DNA from 2 places in the Nicoliella sp. ESL1106 genome. Region 2 is predicted to be linked to the other one. Evidence: riboswitches for the same ligand, from Rfam matches in the RefSeq annotation. Region 2 holds a riboswitch; the other holds the start of a gene.

Region 1 (7,564 bases), on a different replicon from region 2:
GTGCATATCATCTGCAGTAGCAAAAGCTTCTAACTGTGAAGCATTCCATTTTGTCATAATATTGCCCCCTTCTGTGATTAAGACTATTAAACCACCTAGAGTTAACTATAAGTCAAGCACCACGCACCTAGACGTTGAATACCATGACCAAGATCAATAAGATAATGAAACCAAAAAACGCTACCACGAAGAATGTCCAAATAATAATTGGTAACCCGAAAATAATCGTTAATGTCCAAACGAAAATGTTCTCTATATAACTTGGCTGATCTTCTGGGAGTTCTTCATCAACAGTGTTTTCGAGTTCACTGACCGTACATGGTGCATTCGTTCCAGATGCCCATATTGCTCTGGCAGGACAGTTCGGACATGCTGAAAAAGTGCTCGGATACACAAAATTACATCGGGAGCACTTTACATTTGGTGCTTGGTTAAAATGTGGTGAAGCCTTCCGCTCATCAGCATGGGTCGGATGATAATCGATCGAACCACACTCTGGACAGGTTATTTGGGTGTCCTGGTAAATGCGTTTGCATCGATAGCATTTTACCTCCACCCCACCTGGTTCGTCATCAGCAACTGATGTGGCGTTAGCATTGGAAGCATCACAATAAGGACACGCTTTAAGCAAATCATTATAAATATAACCACATTTTTGGCATTTTAACTTTTTTGCCGATGCTAAATTAACGTCAGCGTAGTTAATTTTATTGAATTCTGGATGGTCGTATGGGGTTGTTTCACCTAACGTTGCATCGCAATTGAATCTAGGACAAGCATTTAATATTGGGTAATCAAGATCATCAATGCAATAAATGTAGTCACATAAATTACACCTTAAATAAATTCCTTCCCAGGTGCTAAAAAATTTTTTATTTTTATTACTATCTATTTTGTAGCAATATGGGCATTCATTTTTTGAATCAACTCTAATAAACCCACATTTAATACATTTAATGTTCATATTTTAAAATCCTTATTTATGACGATGTTTAATTCATAATTATAGGTTATAAATTAGTTATAAACAATTTTTCTTTTTTTATTTAGTTAAAGTAAGTATTTGCTTGTGACTATGCGCAGTCCTCTATCATGTTAGCCCCCATTAATTACTTATTTTTTACATTTTTATGCTAACTTTTTTACAATTTCAGAGATATGATAAAGATGCATCAAAAAATTAAATAGAAAAAAGGCGATTATTTTGAAGCATTTTAGTAAATTGATTCCCATCAGTGTAATTGGTATTTCGTTATTGACAGTAAGTAGTTCGACTCTCAACGTTAGTGCAAAAGCAAGTTCTAACAAGAATGAAGTTACGATCTACCTAGCTCGCCATGGTGAAACTACGGGAAACGTAATGGAGCTTGCAGAGGGTTGGGATGATTATCCATTAACCCCTAAGGGCGCAAAAGTGGCTGAAGAAGTTGGTGCTGGATTACGCGGGATCAAGTTTACTGATGCAGCGTGCGGAAAATTAATTCGACACTTAGATACGGTTAAAGACATGTTGGTTTACTCTGGTAATGGTAAAGTTACCGTTAACGAAACGCCCCTATTTAGAGAAGCTGGTAACGGTGAATACGAACTAGACAATTATGACCAAGAAGATGCTGTTTTAAATAAGTACTACAACGCCACTAGTCGTGCAGAGCTACAAAAGAAATTTGGAACTGATTTTGTAGTTAAGATGCATGATGCATTGTACGAAATTGACAAAGATAGTACCAAACTCCCTAAATCTGATCGAGCAGAAAGTGGTACTACAATCGTTAAACGTGAAGCCAAAGGCATTAAAGAAGTAGCTGAACGGACTGCTAAGGAAAAGGGGAAAAACGCCCTTGTCGTTAGTTCCGGAGATATCATTACTGCATACTTATCAAAATATGATCACAATATGAGTGCTGCTGATAAGAAATTAATTACCGATGAAGCAATGCCTAACTCAGGAATCACAAAGGTTTATTACAATGTTAAGACCAATAAAGTTAGATTTGGTAAAGTCGGCGATACCAGCTACGTCAATAAGGGCATTAAATACTTAAAGGATCACAAAGTTAAGGATCAAAAAACAATTGATGTAAAATATCAAGATTAATCATTAAATATTAAAACGACCTAATCATCTTTATTATTAGGTCGTTTTTTTTATGGCAAAAAACAATAATCACCCTTGTAATAAAATACATCTGATGTATTATATAAGTGATATGATGTATTTAAGGAGGGAAAGTTAACATGCAATCTAAAAATATAAGTCTTGGCACGGAAACGATCCAAAAAATCATTATGTATATTAAGGAACACCACTTAACTACTGGTGATAAGTTACCCAAAGAAGCTGAATTAATGAATGAACTAGCGGTCGGTCGCTCCACTATTAGAGAAGCAATGCAAATCCTCGCCCATTCAGGCGTGGTTAGCATTAAACAAGGATCAGGAACATACGTTCAACAATTGGAGCTGATCGACGAACAAAATCCCCTGCTATGGCGAACTGAGAAAATGCTTGAAAAAGAGGCCATTGTTGAATTGGTTGATAATGATATTACCCCTGAAGAATGGATCACCCTCAAAGCATATCTTACTAGAAGGAATCAATTATTATCACAAGGCAAATTCAATGAATACCTTGAACAAGATATCCTATTCCATGAACAAATCGTCAAAATGTCACAAAATGCGTATTTAATTAAGTGGTTCAAGGAACTAAAGCCACTATGGAAAAGTCATCTAAGTCAATCAATTGCTAAGAATCCACACTATAAAGGGAAAATTAAGCATCATAATCAGTTGTTCGATGCATTGATGGATCGAAATGCAGAAGCTGCCATCAAGTTAATTCAGGAAGTAGGCAAATAAAATGTTATCAATCCCAACAATTATTTTCTTAATTATCGGTGGACTGGCGGCTGGGGTTTTAAATGGGATTGTCGGGATGGCGGTCTTAACAATCTATCCCATCCTGTTGTCAATTGGCGTTTCTCCCATCATGGCAAACGTAACGGCCACCATTAGTATTATATTCAGTGGTTGTACCTCGGTCCTATCATCTGCTAAGGAAATCAAAAGTTATCGTAAACAAGCTGGGGTCATCACATTACTTTCAGTATTTGGTTGCATAATTGGCACGTTCATCCTAATCAACAGCAGCAATGCTCAATTTAAACGGATCGTCCCGTTTATCATTATGTTTGCCGGAATCATGATGTTGATCCCCAAAAAAGACCAGCCCCATGACAACCGCTTCATACGAAGCATTCAGTACCTGTTTCTCCCCATCATCGGTCTTTATAACGGCTACTTTGGTGCGGGTTCAGGAATTTTAGAAACCGCAGTGTTGTCCAGAATTATTCATGCCCCGTATTATGTCTACAATGCGATTAGAAACGTTTTGTCACTAGCTAGTAACATTATCAGCGCCATTATCTTCATTTTGATTTTACCAGTGGACTGGATCGTTATCATTCCACTAGCGATTGGACTAGTGGTCGGCGGCTATTTAGGACCGATCATTGTTAAATTCATCCCTACTAAAGTGATGGAAATTTGCGTGGGGATTTTTGCAATCGGATTATCAACCTATCTATTTATTACTACCTATTAGAAAAGTGAGGTTACCAATATGAGAATCAATATCTTACAACACACTCCAAACGAAGGACCAGGATCAATTTTAGACTGGGCGCAAGCACACGACCATGAAGTCTATACCTATCATCCATACCAATTCGGCTACTTACCTACTGCAGATGAAACCGATATGTTAGTTATTTTAGGAGGACCGATGAGTCCCAACGATAACTTCCCCTGGATCCAACAGGAACGCGATTTAATCAATACCCTTTTAAAGCGGAATACGCCAATGCTTGGGGTCTGTTATGGCGCGCAACAAATCACCAAGGCCATGGGATACCCAGTTGGTAAATCGCCAGTCAAGGAAGTTGGTTGGGCAGCTGTTAAACTAGAAAGTAATGCCATTTCTGGATTACCAAAACAAGTCACTGCCCTTCACTGGCATGAAGAAATGTTCAAAATTCCAGCAGGGGCAGAACGTTTATTTTCCACCCCTGGCTTAAAGAACCAAGGGTTCGTGATGAACCATCGAATTGCGGGCCTCCAATTTCATTTGGAACCCAAGGCTAATAACGTTCGTGAGATGGTAGTGAATGATTTTCCATATATTAAGGACTCGATATTAGGCCAAAGCGCTCAAGAAATATTGAACACCCCAGTTCCAATTGAAAATAAGGCCGTCATGTTTAGAATACTAGATTACATTAATGAACAATAATCAATGAAAAAAGGCAGTAGCATTCACGAATGTGATTACTACTGCCCTTTCATTTGATATTTAGTTCATTGTTAATCCACCATCAACAGTGTAATTTTGACCTGTAATCCCATCACTTTCGTCTGATCCCAAGAACACCACCATCTTAGCAACCTGTTTCGGAGTAGTTACTGATTTAAGTGGCGTTTGATTGGCAATTAAGTCAAACACCTCGGGAGTAGTAACAGCACTGGCATTAGTGGTTCTAAGTAATCCCCCTGATACCATATTGAAACTAATCCCATCACTCCCTAGTTCGGCTGCTAAGTTTCTAGTAAACCCAATCAATGCTGCTTTTGCGGTAGTGTATTCATGGTAAGGAACAACCGGATTTTGAAACAGGTTCGTCCCGATATTAATGACCTTCCCATAATGATTTTTAATCATATTAGGAAGCACACTTTGGGTAACGTTAAAAGCACCCTTCAAGGTCCCGTCAATTTGTTTTTGGTAGTCATCCCATGATAAATCTTGAAATGCCTTTTGCTTAACGGGGTCAAATTTAAACCCGACTAAAGCATTGTTAACAACGACGTCTAGACTTCCAAAATGATCAATTGCCTGCTTAACTAGTGCATCGATTTGGCTTCTGTCCCTAACGTCGGCCTGGATTGCAATTGCATGGTCTGATCCAATTTCTTCAACTACTTGGTCAGCAGCGTCTTGATGATGGTAATAATTTACCACGACGTTAAAGCCCCGTTCACCAAATTGTTTCGCAGTTTCAGCGCCTAATCCTGAACTTGCTCCTGTAATTAAAACTGTTCTTGCCATTTGAAAAATCTCCTTAAAAGACTAATCGAATGAAGCAATAGCTTGATTTTATACACCTTTAATAATCCCTCCGCTAGCATTACCTAGATCAGGTTCATGGGTATCATCTCAGCCATTCCAGCACCCCATTAATCGGTATATTATTTGAATCCACTTATATATTAAGCGATAAAAATGAATTAATCAACTCAATATAAAAACACAATCCAATAACGAATTGTGCTTCATCTTAATTATTTAATAACTCGGTAGACAGCCTCCATTGGTTGGCGTTTCTTAGGCGTAATCGCTTGGTCACGATAACCAAAACTTACCATTACAGAAACGCTCCACTTTTTAGGATCGAATGCTCCATAATCAGACAGAATCCGATCAATGTTGACACGGTTAAAGCCCTCGATTGGACAACTATCAATGTCTAATGCTGCAGCGGCATCCATCATGTTCGCCAATGGAATGTAGGTTTGCTTTGAAGCCCAATCAAATAATTCACGCTCAGTATTTAACTTAAAATCATTTTCCTGAAAATTAATGATTTTTTTAGAGAACGGTGAATCAATATCAAACGGGTGGCCTTGAACATCTTCGCTCATATGCTTAATATGAGGGGAATGAATATTCATATCCTTACGAGCTAAAATTACAACAAATTTGTCAGCGCCGTCAAGGCTCTTTTGCGCTCCCCAGGCATCGTTATACATTGCCTGCTTCAATTCTTTGTTTTCGATCAACAAAAATTGCCAAGGTTCAAGTCCCATTGAACTAGGTGATAATCTAGCGACCTCCATAATGGTATGCCAATCCCTATCGGAAATATGTTTGTTCGGATCATACTTTTTAGTCGCATACCTACGATGGGCTAAGTTAATTAAAGCTTCGTTTTTATCCATAATTGTCATCCTTTTTAATTGATATAATAATAAATTATCATTGATAACAATGTGCCGCAATTAATTCGCCCTCGCTCAGCTAATTATCGATCAGATTTTAATGGATTAGGCCTTTAAATCAAGGCATCATCATGATTAAGCGATAATTTGAAAATAATTATAAATAAATTAGATAAAACCCTTTACATTCTAATTTAATTGCGTTATATTATTATCAACAACAAAGCAAAGGGGATGTTTCCAATGCAAACTGAAGGTTTTACCGCAGATTAAATTGTAAGGGATGTGTTTCCACCAATGAGATTATAAGTGAGTTACCCAGCTAATGAAAGAGAGGTACCTACCATTCACTTAAAACATCGATTTACCGCAGATTCTAAATAAGAAAGAAGTGTTTCCACCATTTTGCTAAATAAGATTCAAACTCATAATAATAATGCCTGATAGATCATCTAAAATGGTCTATCAGGTATTTTGATTCCCGCCCTTTTCCCTATCGACGGATGATTAAAAAATAATTAAAAAAGATTAGAAAAAATCGTTCAAAAGGGTTTACTTTATCATTTAAAAGGTATATTATAATGACAATAAATCAAAGGGGATGATTCCAGTATCATGAAGAACGATTTACCCCAGATTTTATTCAAGGGAGATGTAATCACCAACTTAGTACAAAGTTCGTTTTACCCAGCTAATGAACAGGAAGGTGTTACCATTCACTTAGAAAATCGATTTACCGCAAATTCTAAATAAGAAAGAAGTGTTTCCACCATTTCGTTATTAAAGATTCAAATCCATAATAATAATGCCTGACAGATCATGAATAATGGTTTGTCAGGTATTTTGATTTTAAGCTATTTTATTGCCAAGCTAAATTGAAATATTTAGAACGCATATTTTTACAACTGCACATAAATCATTCATAATATACATATCAATCGAATGAGTCAGGAGATTTTGCCAATGGATAAGCATAAGATCAATAAGTATATCGGAAACGATAAACCATTAGAAATTTATTCAAAATCACGTGATAATTATAAGTATGAAAACTTTGCGCTTGGTTATATCGTAAGGGACTTGGGGATGTACTTAATTTTACAAACGATCGATGACTATGGATTTCTTGATTCATATACAATCATCTTAAAGGATGATATTTCAAAAATTTCATTTGGAACTACCTATTCAAAACTGTTTGACCGTTACGTTGCTTTTACGAAGGAAAATCAACTTTACGATCCGTTTAATCTCCAGCAACAATTTAAAAAATTTAAAACTGATGATTTTTTTAAAATTATTGATTATTGTTTTAAACATCAAATAACACTTTCGGTTTATAGTACCGAGCACGATTATGTGCAACAGGGTCGTATCATGACGATTGAAAATGACTCAATAACTTTGAACGAAGTTGAATTTAGTGAATTAAATGGATTTAACGATGTTGATGAAAATGAACCCATTAATTTAGTTGATATTACTGCGATCGATATTTTAAGTAAGGAAAGTTTCTTATTCGATCGATTGAGCTAAAAACAATTAATAAAACAGGCCAGCTGCTAAT
Region 2 (7,564 bases):
CGACTACCGTTTCTAGAGACTTGATATCTAACCCCTTAAATGGTTCGTCCATTAATAAAATGTCAGTTCCCATGATCAACATCTCGACGATTTGCAACTTCTTTTTTTGCCCTTCGCTAAGTGTGTAAACGACTTGTTTTTCCCTGCCGTCGATCTGCAACGCCTTAAGCATGGCATCAATATCTTCTTTGGAGTAATTATGATGGACCGCGTTTTTAATCGAAAGCGATAGTTCTTCTTCAACCGTGATGTCGACGAATTGCATTTCAGCATCTTGAAAGACCAGCGCAACGTGGGAAAGGTATTTCTTCTTATGGATCTTTTGGATGTCTTTATCCTGATATGAAATCAAACCCTCATACTTAAAGAGCCGTGTTAAAGCTTTGAACAAGGTCGATTTACCGATTCCATTTTCACCTGTGATCAATGTGATTTGCTTTGCTGGAAATTTGAATTGGTCAGCCTTTAGCAATACGCCTTGGTTTTGCTTTAGTTCACAACTGTTTAAGATCAGATCGGCTGGTTCGTTATTATCGGGAATCGGGAAGTGGACGGCCGCTAACTCTTGATTATCAAATGGTACTAATAGTTTTTGGACCTCTGCATTACTTAACTGTTGAATTTGAAATTGGTTGGGTTTCAGGTAGAAGAACGTATCGACAATGTTGTCGTAACCAGAAAGGTCATGGTCCACTAAGATGATCGTTTTATTCTTTTGATCACGTAAGCGGGTCAATTGATATAGCAGATCACTTCGCGATTGACGATCTAGACTCGCAAATGGTTCGTCCAATAAAATAACGTCGGAATCCATTGCGATGATGATGGCTAAGGCGACCTTTTGCTTTTCACCACCGGATAGGGCGTTCAAGTCACGGTGCTTTAACTTAGTGATGTTCACGAATTCTAGTGCATCATCGATTCGTTGGGGGATGATTTTAGGATCTAACTGTCTATTCTCAAGTGCAAATTGGAGTTCATCATATACGTTCGTCATCGTAAACTGTTGATTGGGGTTTTGAAACATCATTGACACATAGCCGCTGAAGTCAGTAGGGGCAATGTCTTTGATCTCCTTGTCACCAATTTTAATTTCACCAGTGTAATCACCATTGGCAAACTCAGGATATAAACCGGCAATTGACTTTAAAAGCGTCGATTTACCAGTTCCAGATGGTCCAGCAATCAAGCTAATTTTTTCGTTCGGAAAGGTTAGGTTCACGTCTTCTAATACTGGTTGTGAGCGATGCTGGTAGGTAAATGTAAAATGACTAACTGAAACGGTGGTCATGGTTAATTCCTCCTGGTAATTTAAAAATAAAGCACTTACAAGCTTGGCTTTATAAGTGCTTTAAATTCATTTAAATTTATGAAGCATTGAATCGTTAAAATGATTATGCAATGGCGTGGCTTCTGTTTAGGAGCTTCTTGATGGCCAATGGAATTGGGTCACTAAATACCCAGATTGAAATAAATCTAACGATGAATAAGAAGATCAACATTCCAAAACCGTATGCGTTGTATCCATTCTTGAACCAATCCCAAGTAAAAGTAATGATGGTAGTGAAGATACTACCTAACAATAATTGGAAGTGGCCGTACTTCTTGTAACCAGTAACTGCAAAACCTAATTCAGCTCCGGCACCTTGAATTAAACCTGAGACAACGTTCATAACTCCCCATTGGTCACCCAAGAACATTTCAACAACGGCTCCGGCAACTTCTGAGAAAATGGAAACACCAGGCATTCTGAAAATAGCCCCTGCTAATGGACCAGCAACGATCCAAAGACCAAGTGAAATATCGTTTGCTGCGGGAGCAAGACCAATTGGTGTTAAAACTAGTGTTAATGCGTTATAGATAAAACTAGTCAACCAGAAAATAACCCCACAGACAATTGCAATCAATGCAATTAAAATAATGTTTCTAAGACTCCATTTTTTAGACATGGAAAATCCTTCCCTTCAATAAATTAAACAATTATTTTAGATAGACAGAAAAAAGGGACCTCAAATACTGAGGTCCCCTTCGGAATATGTACACCATTGATAAAACGTTTCCCTCCACCAGTACGGACTGGATCAGGTTCAATGGGTATCATCTCAGCCAAAAAAGGCACCCCAAACATCTATCTATTTAATTAACTAGAACAGTATAACTTAATTTTTTCTTAAATGCAAGTTTGAATATTACAGGCATAAATCTTAAATAACACTTCGTTTACATTTATCAATAATCAATTGTTAATAAAGTGCTAAGGTGTTAACTTATTATTTAGGATATCGAAATCAGAGAAGGGTTGGTTAAATGGATCTTAAAAAGAATTTTAAAAAGATGGCAATTGTATTAACTGCTGTTGTCGGATTAGCATCAGCATCAGAAATTACTCCATTTTTAGATGTTGTTTCGACAAAAACAGTTAATGTCAGTGCTGATTATAATTATGATTATAACTATGACGATGGTGCATCAGGAATCACTACTAATAATATTGTTCCTGGAAACTATAAGATGAAGAATGCAGCGGCTGCAATTGCGATCGATGCTACGAACGGACAGGTCATCTATGCTAAAAACATTAATCAAAAAATGAAGGTGGCATCCACAGCCAAGTTAATGTCATTGTACCTGGTGGTTAGAAAAGCACAGGAGACGAATGGCTGGAATCAAGTCGTTGATACTTCTAATGCTGGCTTACGGAGTATGAGTTACAATAATAACGTTGGTGGTGGCTTTAAGCTGGTTGCTGGTCGTAAATATACCGTAAAACAGCTCTATCAAGCAGCACTGATCCAATCATCAAATGCAGCTACGATTGCATTGGGACAATGGGTCGCTGGCTCAAATGGTCAGTTCGTGAATATGATGAATAAACAAGCAAGGGCATGGGGAATTTCTGCGACCTTTAATTCACCATCTGGACTTGAAAATAATGATTTAGTTCATTATGGTTATAAGTATTCTGGTGGAGCCACTGCTGGGAACATGGTAAGTGCAAAGGCGTTGGCAGTAATTGCGCAACACGTTTTAACTTATTATCCAAAGGTATTAAATGATGCTAGCAGGGGTACGGCCAAGGTTGCGGGGCAAAACCTATATAACTACAACAACCTGCTTAAGGGGCGGACCTTCTATGATGCAAGTCTGCGCGTTGATGGTTTAAAGACCGGCTATACTCCAGCTGCAGGGCTATGTTTTGTTGGAACTGGCCAACTACCAGGGAAGCACCGCTTGATTACGATTACTTTGAATGATCCTTATGAATTTAGTGATCAACGTGATTTGATGAAGTACATTTATAAAAATTCATCCATTTACAATTAATCGTCAAAAATCTGCAAAAATGATATAATAATCACAATTAAAATTAAACTCACGGTTAAGACGTGAGTTTTTTATTTTCGGGAGGTTGCAAAATGACTAAATTGATCTTGGCTGATCTTGATCGTGATTTTTTATCCGCAGATGGTGAAATTAACGCATCTCGATTGTCCAAACAGTTAATGAATTTGGCAAAGCAAAATCTACACCTGGGCTTTATGACGGAAGCTCCGTATGCCAAAATGATTCAGATTTTTCATGGGATAAAGGCTCCCTTAGCGTTTATCTGCGAAGGGGGTGCTGAGACCGTTTTGAATCGCGTGGTTCGTGATGAAACGGTGATCGATTATGAAATTTGGAAATCAGCCCTAAAGTGGTTTCAAGCGCAACGCGATTTTAATACCGCATACATTGTCCTTTCGGGGAAGATGAATGCCTACACCGATGCAAGCAAGGATAGTTCAGCCTACCAACGTTTTAATAAGACGTACCCATCTTTATACCAAATGAATGATCTAGAATTAGTGAGTGATTTAGTCTATCAAATTAGATTGGGGTTTGAGAACGGCGATATGCAAAGTTTAGCCCAAACCTTTAATAGTAATTTTAATGGTAAGTTAGTGGCTCATGCTAAGGGAAACGACCTTTGGATCACTTCATTCGATGCTTCATACCAAAACGCAATTGAGACGTTGAGTGAGGAATTAGATATTGACCCGCGGGACGTGGCTTTGATCGATCAAAAACAATCGCATGCCCCCGTTGATGAGCTTTTTGAAACTGCAACTACTGAAAATGGTTATGATGCCATCGATCAATTTCTGAAATAATAATTGAATTTGTTATCTTCTTACTAAGCAGGTACAATAATGTAATGGTCAGTAATATTACTTTTATTTAAAGGAGCTTGTTTATGATATCAGCCTGGAATCTAATCGGGTTTGCCATCTGGATTATCATTGCAATTAGTTTAATTTCAATGGTTATTTCTATCCGTAGGCAAAAGCGACAGGCCTTATTGCATCAAGATGAAAAGCTAGTAAGCAGAAATAGAATCGTTTTATTTTTTCAAGGGCTTTTAATACTGGGGGCTGCCTTAGCGATGGTGATAATTACGCTAAGAGCTGATATTTCTAGTCATAATGTTTCTGTTTCTAGAAGTTACAAACCAATTGTATTAGATACGAATGGTCGTAAATCATACTATGTTAATGTTTATAATTCTAAAAATAAATCGGGTGGTCAATATTACACCTATTTAACGAAGGGTGAACATTATCAAGTTAGTAGCAATGATTCAACCATCATTAGTGGTGCTAACACCGTTTCATTGCCAACCGAAACCTATCGTTCCAGTGGAAGTCGGTTGAATGACTTAGATCGGAAATACCAGCGGGCTTGGATTGAAACCACTACCGCCAAATATAAGCCGAATTTATTAAATGGATTGGGATTACGGGCGGGCCAGCGTGCTAGTCGTTATGTCATTATCAGAGTCCCAAACCAATCATTTATTTATTATCATTAATAATTTAATGAAATTTAAAAAGCGGAATCGATCGTGAAATCGGTTCCGCTTTTTTTACATTGTATCTCGATATTTAGTATTAATTTTTAAGATTTGATGGCTTATCTGTTCGGCGCTACGGTGGTTTTCATCATTGCCAACCATTGGAAAGACAGTGGTTAACCAGTGAATGCCCTCCGTTAAGGTACTGAAAACGAAAAAGCCGGCATCAATTTCACCACTAGTATTGATGGCTTGATCAGAATCAGCATCGATGTTGATGGCATTAATTTTTACTGCTCGTTCATTAGCATCCTTGAAAGCAGCTGGGGTGATGATTTTATGTTTTACCATTCCGTTAATTAATTCACTTTTGGTAGTTGCGAAGTTCAGCCGAGGAATCCGTGCTTCGATTAAAGCATCGGCGATTACGGGCTCTTTTGGATAGTACTTTGAAAGGGCTACGAAATGTTGGTTAGCACCAATTACGTTCATTTGTGGTCCTAAAATAGTAACCACGCCAGCGTGCATTAGGGCAATTAATTGTTTAAAACGAATTGCAGGGGCACCATTGGAGAGAAACTGGCTGTTAGCTTTAAAGGTAGTTAGAAATTCACTAAGGTAATCAGCTTCTGTAAAGTCGTTTTCTACAATCGTGTCCCGCATCGTTTGACGAACCTCTTTATATACCGTTAGGGCGGATGATAATGGCCCTACGCCAAGGCCCAATTCAGCATCGCTAGCGACCGCGTTTAGCCAGTTGAGCAACGTTTGTTGATAATCGGCGGTGGTTGTGATTGGAGTCCCAGCAACTGGGTTGAGCAATAACTCCCATCTGAGGATTTCATTAGGTTCAAATGGTCCCGATTGGATGGCAGCATCGGGATCTTTTACGAACTGAGCGGTGAATTGATCTATATCCACTTGCGGATGGTCACGCTTAAGGATCATTTGATAGTAAACGATTTCAATTTCACGACGCATTAATTGACGGAATTGCTTAACCGAAAGCTTACCATTGACCTTATGCTTTGCGATGTTTTCTTTAGTCACAAAGTGAGCCTTGAAGTGATATTCGTTCGTCTCCTTAACGACGGCCTTAGGATAATACGTGACCCCTCGTCTGGAGCCTGCAAATATGTGAGGCTCATGTCCAGATGGCTTGTAAATAAAGGTGCCATCTTCATTTTGGATAAATTGTCCCCCACGATCTACGGTCAATTTAATCATTTCATCAAAGAAGCTCATTCCTAATCCCCTGATAATTACGTTTTGGGCATCATCGATTGGATAACTCTTCACATCACCAGGGTAGGTTGGGGCTTGGTAGTAAAGGTTATTTTGTTCAGCATAATCCCTTAATGATTCTTCCGTGGGCGTTAGCTGATTGACATTGGTATTGATCGTTAGGATTACATTATCAAACTGAAAAGTCTGCTCATCAGCATTGATGGACCAACCATTAGCGGCTTTATTAACATTTGTTACCGCCGTTTGATGGTATGTTACTGTAACCCCAGTGGGGAGGGATTTGACCAATAATTGGTAGAACCATTGGGCATAGACTCCCAGTAATACCCGAGGTGAGTATCCGTTGGGGGTCAACGACTGTGCTAATGGTAGTAGCTTTTTATCGTACCCATTTTCATTAATGAAGGCACTGGCTTTAGTTTGTGACCATTGGTATAGGTTTAGCGCATTATCGTCATCTTTAGCTGGCAGTGAGATATCTTCTGCGATTGTGTTCATGATTAGATTAGTCGATTGATCAACTCGCCAGACTTGGCCGCCAGGTAAAAACGGGTCAAAGAGGTGGATCGATAATGAATCGATCTGACTATTATTAAAATTATGGATTAAATGTGATAGTGTGATTAACCCGCGCGGGCCACTACCAATAATTCCAATGTTCATTCTTATTCCTCCTATTGATTGATTTCTTTAGGATCATAAACGCCGATATCATCAACGAATAATTGTCCGCAGTAAGCTTGCCCATTAGTGGAATTCATTCCGTTTTTGGCATAGGCAAACGTTGCGGTAGCATTTGCATGCACTGCGACCCCCATTTCATCACCCAGATCCACGTTGAACCCAGATGGAACATCGATTGCGAGTGTTTTGGCATCACTATTATTGATGTTTTCGATGATTTGTTGATAGTTGCCACTAACTGGTCTTGAAAGGCCAATACCAAATAGGGCGTCAATGATTACTGAGTAGGTATCCCAATTGATATCTTGACTAATAAATTCAACACCATATTTTTTGGCAAAGTCTAATTGTTGGATTCTTTCAATGGTGGCGTGTTTTTCGTTGCCAGCCAATAAGACCTCGACTCTTTTGCCATGGTTTTTTAATAGGCGTGCGATTGCCAGACCGTCACCGCCGTTGTTACCAGATCCGGCAACGATTAGGACTTTATCCAGGGGCCATCTTAAACTATTGAGGTTTTCAACGCTTTTGAGTGCAGCCCGTTCCATTAGAACCAGGGATGGCACCCCGATATCACGCATTGTATATTGATCGAATGCTTTAGCATCACCAGCGGAAATTGTTTTCAAAGCGACACATCCTTTATTAATTATTATGTTATTAACATTATTAAACAAATTAAAAATTAAATAAAGAGACTCGTGTTATAATTTTACCAATAATAAAGTTTGAGAGGTTGGTTAAAATGAGTGAATATATTCCTGAAAATATGCGTGAAGTAAAGCATGCCCTAATCGATTT

The links. A riboswitch is a leader RNA that binds a small molecule or an ion and turns the genes downstream of it on or off. The one in region 2 is predicted to bind thiamine pyrophosphate.
Region 1: it holds a riboswitch for thiamine pyrophosphate, as region 2 does, so the genes downstream of both, ACSVI6_RS06830 (3-oxoacyl-ACP reductase) here and ACSVI6_RS02585 (ECF transporter S component) in region 2, are expected to answer to the same signal.

Annotation. Positions count from the first base shown of each region.
Region 1 is NZ_CP196341.1:10,756-18,319, reverse strand. Features, by position in the region: gene ACSVI6_RS06860 (DUF2255 family protein) at 1-57, opposite strand, end outside; gene ACSVI6_RS06855 (hypothetical protein) at 128-631, opposite strand; gene ACSVI6_RS06850 (histidine phosphatase family protein) at 1,205-2,098, shown strand; gene ACSVI6_RS06845 (FadR/GntR family transcriptional regulator) at 2,239-2,862, shown strand; gene ACSVI6_RS06840 (sulfite exporter TauE/SafE family protein) at 2,864-3,607, shown strand; gene ACSVI6_RS06835 (type 1 glutamine amidotransferase) at 3,626-4,294, shown strand; gene ACSVI6_RS06830 (3-oxoacyl-ACP reductase) at 4,355-5,107, opposite strand; TPP riboswitch at 5,156-5,245, opposite strand; gene ACSVI6_RS06825 (NAD(P)H-dependent oxidoreductase) at 5,341-5,997, opposite strand; gene ACSVI6_RS06820 (hypothetical protein) at 6,613-6,750, shown strand; gene ACSVI6_RS06815 (hypothetical protein) at 6,961-7,533, shown strand.
Region 2 is NZ_CP196340.1:651,635-659,198, forward strand. Features, by position in the region: gene ACSVI6_RS02580 (ABC transporter ATP-binding protein) at 1-1,291, opposite strand, end outside; gene ACSVI6_RS02585 (ECF transporter S component) at 1,395-1,949, opposite strand; TPP riboswitch at 2,042-2,133, opposite strand; gene ACSVI6_RS02590 (D-alanyl-D-alanine carboxypeptidase family protein) at 2,308-3,324, shown strand; gene ACSVI6_RS02595 (HAD family hydrolase) at 3,417-4,151, shown strand; gene ACSVI6_RS02600 (LVIS_2131 family protein) at 4,235-4,849, shown strand; gene ACSVI6_RS02605 (FAD/NAD(P)-binding protein) at 4,904-6,742, opposite strand; gene ACSVI6_RS02610 (NAD(P)H-hydrate epimerase) at 6,754-7,392, opposite strand; gene ACSVI6_RS02615 (hypothetical protein) at 7,509-7,564, shown strand, end outside.